DNA from 4 places in the Acerihabitans sp. genome. Region 1 is predicted to be linked to each of the others. Evidence: predicted binding sites of a transcription regulator. Region 1 holds the regulator's gene; each other region holds the start of a gene.
What was found. Region 1 encodes PurR, which represses purine synthesis genes. Its sites were predicted from a motif close to CANGCAAACGTTTGCNTG; they were not measured.
Positions count from the first base shown of each region.

Region 2: the regulator PurR is predicted to act here: its motif matches at 1,334-1,351, upstream of galS (HTH-type transcriptional regulator GalS).
Region 3: the regulator PurR is predicted to act here: its motif matches at 1,267-1,284, upstream of glyA (serine hydroxymethyltransferase).
Region 4: the regulator PurR is predicted to act here: its motif matches at 1,974-1,991, upstream of purM (phosphoribosylformylglycinamidine cyclo-ligase).

Region 1 covers NZ_DASWOM010000047.1:5,012-8,160, forward strand. The annotation lists gene cfa (cyclopropane fatty acyl phospholipid synthase) at 1-1,100, opposite strand, end outside; gene purR (HTH-type transcriptional repressor PurR) at 1,543-2,559, opposite strand; gene cydH (cytochrome bd-I oxidase subunit CydH) at 2,795-2,884, shown strand; gene VGC33_RS08330 (C40 family peptidase) at 2,946-3,149, opposite strand, start outside.
Region 2 covers NZ_DASWOM010000021.1:7,089-10,237, reverse strand. The annotation lists gene galS (HTH-type transcriptional regulator GalS) at 129-1,169, opposite strand; gene pmrB (two-component system sensor histidine kinase PmrB) at 1,670-2,755, opposite strand; gene pmrA (two-component system response regulator PmrA) at 2,752-3,149, opposite strand, start outside.
Region 3 covers NZ_DASWOM010000115.1:22,962-26,110, reverse strand. The annotation lists gene glyA (serine hydroxymethyltransferase) at 1-1,144, opposite strand, end outside; gene glnB (nitrogen regulatory protein P-II) at 1,424-1,762, opposite strand; gene glrR (two-component system response regulator GlrR) at 1,825-3,149, opposite strand, start outside.
Region 4 covers NZ_DASWOM010000004.1:19,370-22,518, reverse strand. The annotation lists gene pstB (phosphate ABC transporter ATP-binding protein PstB) at 1-188, shown strand, start outside; gene purN (phosphoribosylglycinamide formyltransferase) at 236-874, opposite strand; gene purM (phosphoribosylformylglycinamidine cyclo-ligase) at 874-1,911, opposite strand; gene upp (uracil phosphoribosyltransferase) at 2,145-2,771, shown strand; gene uraA (uracil permease) at 2,829-3,149, shown strand, end outside.

The DNA.
Region 1 (3,149 bases):
TGCCATAAATGAATATTACGCGCGCGGAACGCGCCCGCGCAGGCATTCAGATAATAACTGAACATGCGGAAAAAACGGTCGGAGTATTTATCGGACAAGGACGGCCAGGAGGCGATAAAACGTTCATACCAGGCCATAAGCGTTTTATCGTAATCAGAGCCGAAGTTATGCCAGTCCTCCATCACGAAATGTCTTTCGCTGGCATGGGCAATCTGCTGCACCGACGGCAGGCAACCGTTGGGGAAAATATATTTATCTATCCAGGGGTCGACATTCATGTCGGTGATATTCGAGCCGATGGTATGCAGCAGGAACAGACCGTCCCGTTTCAGGTTGCGATCGATCACGTCGAAATAAGTGGCGTAATTTTTGGGGCCGACGTGTTCGAACATCCCGACCGAAACAATGCGATCAAACTGCATATCCAGATCGCGATAGTCGCGCAGTAAAATCGTGACGTCCAGTCCTTCGCAGCGGGTTTGCGCCAGCTTTTGCTGCTCGGCGGAAATCGTAACGCCCTGTACCGAAACGCCATAATTTTCCGCCGCATAGGCGGCAAGCCCACCCCAGCCGCAGCCGACGTCGAGCAGCGTCATGCCGGGACGCAACTGTAGCTTTTCGCAGATCATCTTCAGCTTATCCTGTTGCGCCTGCACAAGGGTGGTCGCCTTGTTCCAGTAGCCGCAGGAGTATTGCATATAGGGATCCAGCATCATTTCAAACAGATCATTACCCAAATCATAATGTTCTTTGCCAACAATCCAGGCCCGCTTGCGCGACTGGAGATTCATCAGCCGGGCGGCGGCAATCCGTAGGGTATCCTTAAGATGATGCGGAAGCTTGTTCTCCAGCCCCGCCTTAAGAACCCGCTGGAAAAAGATGTCAAGTCGTTCGCATTCCCACCAGCCGTCCATGTAGCTCTCGCCCAATCCTAAAGAACCGTCTTGCAATACACGCTTAAAAAATCCTGGATTCTTGATTCGCAGATCAAAAGGTCTTGAACCATTAAGTTCAATACCGGCCTGCGCGAGCAATTCATGGACGATACGGTACCAATCATTATCATGAAAGCTCAGGTCTTCAACGCACGAGGAACTCATAGCTTCTCCATCACCTTTCTTCTGTAATGCCCCGTCAGGAAAAGCATTCACCCTGCCTGCGGGCTTTATAAGAATCCACGGTTATCCGTGGTGTCTGAGGTACCACCATCAACAGAGGAATATAAAGTAAACCATAGACTGCCACTTAGCCGGGCGCTTTATAAAAAGGGTGATGTCATGTTGGAAAACACGACATACTTTTATACAAAATAATTAGACAACTCGTTATAATTGTTAACGATATTGAGTATAAGCCTGCATCTGAATTTAGACAATAGCTAACGCGCTAATGTATTTCATAGTATAACTTAATGATTTCATTCTGAAACAATAACTGTTTGCACAGAGATCGATATATGAAAATTCTTGTGTCCACGGCGGACGGCGCTTTACAAAAAAGAGATAGGCGCCCGCCCGCCGTTGAAAAGCCTGGCGGCAGGGCTTAAGCGGGGAAGGGACCGTCGGCTACCGAGTGACGTTCAATCAGCGACGGATGCACTTCGATGGTGTGGGCGTCCTCGCGCTTGCTGGTTATCCGGTCGAGCAGCATGGTCAGCGCAGCCTCGCCCAAATCCTCTTTAGGCTGATGGATGGTGGTCAGTGCCGGACTGAAAAAGCACGAATTGCGCACATTGTCGTAACCAATTAAAGAAATATCCCGAGGCACGCTCAGGCCCATTTCATTGATGGCGCACAGCGCGCCCATGGCCATGATGTCGCCGCCGCAAAATACCGCGGTGGGGCGCGGCGTTTGCGCCAGGATTTGCTTCATCGCCAGGTAGCCGGATTCCGGTTCGAAATTGCCTTGTACTATCCAGCGATCGTTTAACGGGATGCCGGCTTCCTTCATGGCATGCAGGTAGCCGCGGTGGCGCCCGCCGCCGGTGTTGCGCGCCAGCTGGCCGGGTATGGCGCCGATGGCGCGATGCCCGCGTTCGAGCAGATATCGCGTCGCCATATACCCGCCGGCAAAGGCGTTATCGATGATGGCGTCGGTAAAATCACGGCGGGCCTCGCCCCAATCCATGACCACCATGGGAATATGCCGGTATTCTTCCAGCATATCCAGCAGCGCTTCAGGATACTCGGCGCACATCACCAACAGCCCGTCGACGCGTTTTTGCGCCAGCATCGCCAGGTAGGCGCGCTGTTTTTCCAGATCGTTGTGGGAATTGCATAATATAAGGGTATAACCGCGGGCAAAGCAGTGGTGTTCAATCGCTTCAATAATTTCGGCAAAATAAGGCGCTTCGCTGGTGCTGGCGAGCAGGCCGATGGATTTGGTGCGATTAACCTTCAGGCTGCGCGCCACGGCGCTGGGTGAGTAATGTAGCTGTTTTATGGCGTCCATTACGGCGAGTTTTGTATCCTGCGCAACAAAACGGGTTTTATTGATGACGTGCGAAACGGTGGTGGTGGATACATTAGCGCGTTTTGCCACATCTTTGATGGTTGCCATGCCTTGAATACTCCCGTACGCCCTGGCTAAAATATCTGTCGAAGGCGCAAGCACTTTACGACGCTATGGAATTAACCGTTAATTTTCCTTGATCCCGGGCTAAAGTGAAAGCGTTATATGTCAAGACGTCAGCCCGGGCGCAAGCTTTTTGCGCGCCGCTATGGCAAACTGAGCATAACTACATGGGGTCGCGGTGGTTAGAACCGGCGCCTTGGCTTACTTCTAAGGAGACAGAATGGATAGCGATTTAAAAATGTCGTTACTGACCACGGTGTTCTCGCTGTTGGTGATAATCGCCTTCAGCTTTACCGCGGTGATGAACTGATTGCACTTCGGTTGGGTGTATAAAAAAGAGGAGCCTGGGCTCCTCTTTTTTATACAGGGTATCAGCGTATATTTTTCGGCGTGACCACCCGGCGGGCGCCAACGTAATGGTCCTGCCAATAATCTTCACTCAGATAGCTGATGCGAATATCGCTGCCGGTCCGGGGGGACTGGATAAAACGCCCGTTGCCGAGATAAACGCCGACATGATCGGCCGCGCCGCGATTGGAAATATGGAAAAAAACCAGGTCCCCGCTTTCCAGGTC
Region 2 (3,149 bases), on a different contig from region 1:
GCTTCACCGACGTCCATGTACGAAAAGCCCCCGCAATGTTGACCTGATAGCATTGTGAGGGAATAACACCATAAGCATAGAGGGATCAATGTTAAGAAACTGTGAATATTCTCACAGTTTGGAAGCGGTTACATCTCATCTTCTGAAGACGACGCGATCGCCGCCACATTTTTCCACGGCGCCACGGAATGACGCCGCACCAGCGTCGGCATAAAAAGATGCGTTTGCTGCTGGTCGATTTTGCCCGCCGTGCCAAGAAGCGCCAGTTCGGTGGCCGCGACCGCCATGGCGAATATGGGATAGCGCACGGTGGTGAGGTTGGGGCTGGTGTAGCGGGAAATGGGAATATCGTCAAACCCCACCACCGAAAACTGCGTCGGTACCGCGATACCGTTTTCTTTCAGGGTCGCCAGCGCCCCGACCGCCATGCCGTCATTATAGACGAACACCGCCGTCAGCTGCTGGTTGCGCCCCAGCAGCTCCACCATGCCCTCTTCGCCGCCCTGCAGGTCCGGCGAGCAGAACGCCTGCCAGCTTTGCGGCGGCGCGATGCCCTCTTCCGCCATGGCCTGGAGGTAACCCTGGCGTCGCTGCCGCTCATCCTCGATGGGATGGTTAGAGCCGATATAGCCTATCTGCCGGTGCCCCTGCTTTAACAGGGTACGCGTGGCCATCAGAGCGCCGCTGACGTTATCCAGTCCCACGCAGCGGTGCTCAAAGCCCGGCAGTATGCGGTTAATCAATACCATGCCCGGCTCGCGCACCATAAAGGGGATCATCTCCTCGTCGGAGAGAATTTTGGCATGGACCACCAGCGCGCTGCAGCGCTGGCGGATCAGCACTTCAATGGCATGGCGCTCTTTGTCCGCCTGATGATAACTGTTGTTAATCAATACATTTTTTTTATGCCGCTGCGCCACGGTGTCCACCGCTTTCACCAGGGCGCCGAAAAACGGATCGGATACGTCCATCACCACCACGCCGATGGTATCGCTGATTTGCGTGGCCAGCGCCTGCGCGTTGGCGTTAGGGCGGTAGCCCAGCTCCTTGACCGCTTTCATCACCTTGTCGCGGGCTTCCTTGCTGGCGATAGCGCTGTCGTTTAATACCCGTGACACCGTCGCCACCGATACTCCGGCCAACCGCGCCACATCACGAATAGTGATCATTTCATCCCCTGTTAATGGTGCTTTTCGCCCAGGCTATCTCGACCAAACCGGCGGGCATTGATGGATCATGCCCTCCTGACGCTCCTGATTGTCATAACACTTATGAAACATAAGACGCTATCCTAACCGGTTTAGCCTTAACACAGCGTGAATCAGGTCACAGGACCGAAACCGTTTACATCCATAAGGGAAATATTGCCTGGCGGGCGAACCGGGAGGCGATGGCCGGGTTGGAATGATAAGCGATGGGCGTAGGTGAGGCATATCTCCTGGCGGGCGAACTCTGACGCGTTGGCGGCATTGGAATCATAAGCGAGGGGGAGATTAGTGGATGTTGTAACTAAGGGCGGGCTTTTTTTTTATCTACGGCCATCGTACCACGAAATCACGCGTATTTATCGCGGCGGCGGTTTTTTTGGCACCAGGGAAGCGATGCCGCGTCCAGGCGCCGGCGTCCGGGCAATCCGATTAACGGCCCGCGGTGGATGGCTTATGGCCGCCTACCCCGGCCCGCCCAGGTAGAGCCGGGCGATGGTGCCGGAACGGTCGTCGCGGTTGACCAGCTCGAAGCGGCCGTTATGCAGCTGCGCGATGCGGGTGACGATGCTCAGTCCCAGGCCGATGCCGTTATAACGCTGATCCATGCGCACGAATTCCCGGGTCAGTTCCACCGCTTTCGCCGGGTCGACGCCCGGCCCTTCGTCGGAAACCTGCAGCCAGATGCCGTTAGCGCCGTCCTGCCTGAGTTCCACGCCGATGACGCTGTCCGCCGGGCTATAGCGATGGGCGTTTTCCACCAGGTTGCGCAGCAACAGGCGCATCAGGACGGCGTTGCCCTGGAATACAATCTCCGTTTCCGGAAGGCCCCATTGCAGCCGCTGTCCGCGCTGTTCCACCATCTCGTTCAGTTCGCATTGCTGCGGGATGACCACATCGTCCCGGAACCGGACCGTCTGGTAGTGACCGGAGGAAAAATCGTGGCGGATGCGCGCCAGCAGCAGCAACTGCTCGACGGTATAGGACATATTGTCCACCCGCTCGATAAGCGGCTGGCAGTCGATGCCGTACTGTTTCTCCTGTACTTCCAGGTGCAGCCGGATGCCTGACAGCGGTGTGCGCAGTTCATGGGCCACATCCGAGGTGAACTGCCGGTCCTGCTGCAGGGTGGCGTTAAGGCGGAACAACAGCTGGTTCAGGCTGCGGGTAACGGCTATCACCTCGCGGATATTGCCGTGTTCCGGCAGCGGCGCGAAGTTTTCCGCGCCGCGCGCGCCAAGCGCGTCCTGCAGGCGGGACAGCGGCAGGGTTATCCAGTTCACCGCCTGGAAACAGAACAACAGCGTGAAGATAATCATCATCAGCGACGGCACGCTGAGCGCGGCGATGGCCTCGCGTATTTCCTGGTTGACGTGCTCGTTGCGCACGTTTTCCGCCAGGGTGTGGTTGACCAGCAGGTCGATTTGCTCTTTGCTTTCATGCCACAGCCAGATGACGGTAATCAGCTGGCAGCAGAGCAGGATAATGCCCAGCACCACGATAAGGCGCCAGCGCATACTGGTCATCGGGCCGTTGGCGGCGGCTTTCAAGACGGCGCGTCCGCGGCGGATTTGGTCAGCAGGTAGCCGAACCCGCGCAGGGTGCGGATGCGGTCTTTGCCGATTTTCGCCCGCAGGTTGTGGATATGGACCTCAAGGGAGTTGGATGAGGGATCGTCATCCCAATTGTAGAGATCCTGATGGAGGATTTCGCGGTGGATCCGGTGTCCCGCCCGCAGCATCAGCCGGGAAAGAATGGCGAATTCCTTCGGCGTCAGTTCGATATTCTTGCCGTCCAGCGTCACTTCATGGCTGTTCAGGTCGAGTGAAATATTATCCACCCAGAGCTGGTTATTACTTTTGCCCTGGTGGCGGCGGATGATGGCGCGCACCCTGGCCAATAGCTCGCTTAGGGCAAACGGCTTGACCAGGTAGTCGTCCGCGC
Region 3 (3,149 bases), on a different contig from region 1:
GTTCACGCACATCCTGCTCGCTAAAACCGCGCCGGGTCACCGCCGGCGTGCCGATACGCACACCGGAGGTCACAAACGGGCTTTTCGGATCGTTCGGCACGGTGTTTTTATTCACGGTGATATTGGCGCGGCCCAGCGCGGCGTCGGCTTCTTTACCGGTCAGGTTTTTGTTTACCAAATCCACCAGGAACAAATGGTTATCGGTACCACCGGAAACAATGCTGTAGCCGCGTTCCAGGAACACCGCCACCATGGCCTTGGCGTTCTTGGCCACCTGCTGCTGGTAAATACGGAACGCCGGCTCCATCGCCTCTTTCAACGCCACCGCCTTGCCGGCAATCACATGCATCAACGGCCCGCCCTGCCCACCGGGGAACACGGCTGAATTCAGCTTCTTGTACAGCTCTTCGCTGCCGCCCTTGGCCAGGATCAGGCCGCCGCGCGGACCGGCCAGGGTTTTATGGGTGGTGGTGGTCACCACATGGGCGTGCGGCACCGGGTTCGGATAGACATCGGCGGCAACCAGGCCGGCCACATGGGCCATGTCGACAAACAGGTAGGCACCCACCCGATCGGCGATTTCACGCATTTTCGCCCAGTCGACAACGCCTGAGTAGGCGGAAAAACCGCCGATAATCATCTTCGGTTTATGGGTCTCGGCCAGTTGCGCCAGCTCCGTGTAATCGATATGGCCGCTGGCATCGATACCGTAAGGGATAATGTTGTACAGCTTGCCGGAGAAGTTGACCGGCGAACCATGGGTCAGGTGGCCGCCGTGGGCCAGGTTCATGCCCAATACCGTATCGCCGGGCGCAAGCAGCGCGGTGTACACGGCAAAGTTGGCCTGCGAGCCGGAATGCGGCTGCACGTTGGCGTAATCGGCGCCGAACAGTTCCTTGGCGCGATCGATGGCCAGTTGTTCGACGATATCAACGAATTCACAGCCGCCGTAATAACGCTTGCCCGGATAGCCTTCGGCATATTTATTGGTCAACTGCGAACCTTGTGCCTGCATGACGCGCGGACTGGTGTAGTTTTCCGAGGCAATCAGTTCAATGTGCTCTTCCTGGCGCACCACTTCCTGCTCCATTGCCTGCCATAATTCGGCATCATAATCTGCAATGTTCATATCACGCTTTAACATCCGCTTCTCCTGGCTCAGCTGGCATAGCTGCATGGTGAAAAATAGACTGTGGGGATCCGTTGTGACTATGCCAATAGTGTAAACTTTTTTGCCCCTGCTCCGATAGAGCCCGCGCCGGTTTTTAAGCAAACGATTCCCTTCCCGCCCGCCCGCAATGGAGCACGCGCGCGGGCCGGGCTGGGATCGGGATATTTTTTCATGCCGGTGGGGAATTTTTTCATGAACACGGGTTAGCCCGCCCTGCGGCGCAAGCCGCGGGCGCGGGAATACCGGCGGGGATCAAATCGCTTCTTCGTCCTGCTCGCCGGTGCGAATACGCACGACGCGCGCCACGTCGAAAACGAAAATCTTACCGTCGCCGATTTTGCCGGTCTGCGCGGTATGCATAATGGTATCAACGCAGCTGTCGACGATATCGTCAGCCACCACCAGCTCGATTTTCACCTTGGGCAGAAAATCCACCATATATTCCGCGCCGCGATAAAGCTCGGTATGGCCTTTCTGACGGCCAAAGCCTTTGACCTCGGTGACCGTCATGCCGGTGATGCCGACTTCCGCCAACGCCTCGCGCACATCGTCTAATTTAAAGGGTTTGATAATTGCATCGATTTTTTTCATCTTAAAACCTTTTTCAGGCAGCCGGCGACGCTTACCGCCGGGCTGGGTAAAAGAGAGCCGACTTAGGCTTTAAAGTCGTTAGCGTCCAGCTCGTGGCGCGACAAAAGCTTATAGAATTCAGTGCGGTTACGGCCGGCCATGCGTGCCGCCTGGGTAACATTACCTTTAGTGATCTGCAATAATTTACGCAGATAATGTAATTCAAACTGCAACCTGGCCTCAACAAACGTCGGCAGGACGGTATTCTCCCCCTCCAGCGCCTGCTCCACCAGCGCTTCGCTGATGACCGGGGCCGACGTCAGGGCCACACACTGTTCTATCACGTTAACCAGCTGACGTACATTACCCGGCCAGCTGGCCGCCATCAGGCGTTTCATGGCGTCGATGGAAAAGCTGCGCACAAACGGCTTATGGCGCAGCGCCGCCGCCCGCAGCAGGTGATTGGCCAGCACCGGGATATCCTCGGCCCGCTCGTGCAGCGCCGGCAGTTTCAGGCTCACCACGTTCAGGCGGTAATAGAGATCTTCGCGAAACTCGCCCCCGGCCATTACCTTGGGCAGATCGCGATGAGTGGCGGAAATGATCCTGACGTCGATATCCACATCCCAATTACTGCCGAGCGGACGCACTTTGCGCTCCTGCAGGACGCGCAGCAGCTTGACCTGCAGGGAGAGCGGCATATCGCCGATCTCGTCAAGGAACAGCGTCCCGCCCGCCGCCGCCTGGAACAGTCCTTCCCGGCTGCTGACCGCGCCGGTAAACGCGCCTTTGGCATGGCCGAACAGTTCCGACTCCAGCAGCTGTTCCGGCAGCGCGCCGCAGTTGATGGCGATAAAGGGATGCTTGGCCCTGGGACTGGCGGCATGGATCGCCTGCGCCAAAATCTCCTTGCCGGTGCCGCTCTGGCCATTGATCAAGACGCTGACATCCGACTGCGCCACCATTTTGGCCTGCTCCAGCAGCCGCAGCATGATCGGGCTGCGGGTGACGATGGACTCGCGCCAGCTGTCGTCGCCGGCCGGCATGGACAGCTGCAGCGCATGGTCGATAGCCTGGTATAAGGCATCCCGGTCCACGGGCTTGGTCAGGAAACTGAACACCCCTTTTTGCGTGGCGGCCACCGCATCGGGTATCGAACCGTGGGCGGTGAGGATAATCACCGGCATGCCGGGCTGGTGGCGCTGGATCTCGCCGAACAGCGCCAGACCGTCCATTTCATCCATGCGCAGGTCGCTTATCACCAGATCGATTTTCTCCCGCGCCAGCAGGCGCAGGGCGTCCTGGCCGCTTTCGGCGGTGGTAACGCTGAATCCTTCGCTGGTCAGGCGCATGCCCAGCAGTTTCAACAGGCTGGTATCATCGTCGACCAATAATAAATGGGCGGATT
Region 4 (3,149 bases), on a different contig from region 1:
TGATTTCGCTGAAGGCGCATTTCACCCTGGTGCTGGTGACCCACAACATGCAGCAGGCGGCGCGGGTATCGGATTATACCGCCTTTATCCACCAGGGCCGGCTGGTGGAGTATGCCGCCACCGACAGGCTGTTCACCTCGCCGGCGCAGCGTAAGACGGAGGAATATATTACCGGCCGCCTGCGCTAGTTCGCCCGGCGCGCTTACCGGCCGGCCGCGCCGGCTTCAGCCGGCGTTCATTCGGCCGCGTAGCCGGCGGGCGGCAGGAGGCCGCCGTCCAGCCAGGCGGCGTTGTCGTTTAACGCCAGCCGTCCGTCCAGCAGCCAGCCTATCACCAATGGATAAATGTCATGTTCCTGGGTTTTGATGCGGGCGATAAGATCGGCCTCGGCGTCATCGGCAAAGATGGGCACTTTAGCCTGCAGGATAACCGGGCCGCCATCCAGCTGTTCCGTGACGAAATGCACCGAGGTGCCGTGCACGTCGTCGCCATTGGCCAACGCCTGGCGATGGGTATGCAGGCCCGGATACAACGGCAGCAGGGAAGGGTGGATATTCAGCATCCGCCCGGCGTAGCGGCCGACAAATTCCGGCGACAGGATGCGCATATAGCCGGCCAGGATCACCGCGTCCGGCTGATAGCGGTCGATGGCGTGCGATAACGCGCGGTCAAACGCGGCGCGATCGGGATAATCGCCCGGCGACAGCGCGTGGGCGGGCACATCGGCCCTGGCCGCGCGCGTGAGTCCGAACGCGTCGGCCCGGTTGCTGAATACCGCCGCCACCCGCGCCGGTATTCTTCCCTGCCGGCAGGCGTCGATGACCGCCTGAAGATTGCTGCCCTCGCCCGAGATCAGCACCACCAGTTTTTTCATTAACGAATAATCACCCGTTCGTCGCCGTTCAATGCCTGGATTTCACCCAGTTTCCAGGCGGTTTCGCCCAGATCGGCCAGCAGCGACAGCGCCCGATCGGCGCTGTGCGCGGGCACCACCAAAATCATGCCGACGCCGCAGTTAAAGGTGCGGTACATTTCATGGCTGCTGACGTTGCCGGCCTGCTGCAGCCAGCCGAATACCGCCGGCCATTGCCAACTCCCTTCGTCGACCACGGCCTGGGTGTCGGCCGGCAATACCCGCGGGATATTTTCCCAGAAGCCGCCGCCGGTGAGGTGGGCGATGGCATGGATCTCGGTTTGGGCGATAAGTGTGAGCAGCGCCTTGACGTAAATGCGCGTCGGTTCGAGCAGATGGTCGGCCAGGGGCTTGCCGGCGAGCTGGGTGGTCAGCGGATCGGTGTGGCTGAACGCGAGAATTTTACGCACCAGCGAATAACCGTTGGAGTGAGGACCGCTGGAGGCCAGGGCCAACAGCGTATCGCCGGCCTTCACCTTACTGCCGTCGATGATGTCCGACTTTTCCACCACGCCGACGCAAAAACCCGCCACATCATAATCCTCGCCATGATACATGCCGGGCATTTCCGCCGTTTCGCCGCCGACCAGGGCGCAGCCGGACTGTTTACAGCCCTCGGCGATGCCGGTAATCACCGCCGCCGCGGTGTCCACGTCCAGTTTGCCGGTGGCGAAATAATCCAGGAAAAACAGCGGCTCGGCGCCCTGTACCACCAGATCGTTGACACACATCGCCACCAGGTCGATGCCGATGGTATCGTGACGTTTTAAATCCATCGCCAGACGCAGTTTGGTGCCGACGCCGTCGGTGCCCGACACCAGGATGGGCTCGCGATATTTCTGCGGCAGCGCGCACAGCGCGCCGAACCCACCCAGCCCGCCCATGACTTCCGGGCGTGTTGTCTGTTTTACCACACCTTTGATGCGGTCTACCAAGGCGTTGCCGGCATCAATATCCACGCCTGCGTCTTTATAGCTGAGAGAGGTTTTATCGGTCACTGCAAGATCCCCACGGAGATGGTATGTTGGCTTGTATTCTGGCGCTGGCAATTCTAACAGCGTGAGCAATCGTTTGCGAGTGGTGTCGTCAAACGCCCCCGGCTTTTATTGTCCAGCGTTTATTTCGCGTCACGGTTGATCAGGATCAGCTATTTTCATATGGCCCGGCAAAAAAAAGGGGTTATAATCTCGCGATTTTTTTGCGCAATTAATGCTACTTGGGGAGAATAATGATGAAGATCGTTGAGGTAAAGCACCCGCTTGTTAAACATAAGTTAGGTTTGATGCGTGAAAATGATATCAGCACCAAGCGTTTTCGTGAATTGGCCTCGGAAGTGGGAAGTTTACTGACCTACGTAGCAACCGCCGATCTTGAAACTGAAAAGGTCACCATCGAAGGATGGTGCGGTCCGGTGGAAATTGAACAAATCAAGGGTAAAAAGATAACCGTGGTGCCCATCCTGCGCGCGGGTCTGGGCATGATGGACGGCGTGCTGGAAAACGTGCCCAGCGCGCGCATCAGCGTGGTCGGCATGTATCGGGATGAGACCACCCTGGAGCCGGTGCCCTATTTCCAGAAGCTGGCCTCGAGCATTGACGAGCGCATGGCGCTGGTGGTGGACCCGATGCTGGCCACCGGCGGCTCGATGATCGCCACCATTGATTTGCTGAAAAAAGCCGGCTGCAAGAGCATCAAGATATTGGTGCTGGTGGCGGCGCCGGAAGGTATCGCGGCGTTGGAAAAAGCCCATCCCGATGTCGAGCTGTACACCGCCGCCATCGACAAGGGGCTTAACGAGCATGGCTATATCATGCCGGGCCTCGGCGACGCGGGCGATAAACTCTTCGGCACCAAATAAAATCAAGCCGGCCGGCAGGCCGGCTTTTTTTTGCTTATCACTTTAAGGAAACCCAACATGACCCGTCGCGCCATTGGTGTTGATGAACGCCCGCCGTTACTGCAAACCATTCCGCTCAGTTTTCAGCATCTGTTCGCCATGTTCGGCGCCACGGTGCTGGTACCGATTTTATTTAAGATCAATCCGGCCACCGTGCTGCTGTTCAACGGCATCGGCACGTTGCTGTACCTGTTCATCTGCAAGGGCAAAATCCCGGCATACCTGGGGTCGAGCTTTGCCTTTATTTCGCCGGTGCTGCTGTTGCTGCCGATGGGCTATGAAGCGGCGCTGGGCGGATTTATCGCCTGCGGCGCGCTGTTTTGCCTGGTGGCGTTAATC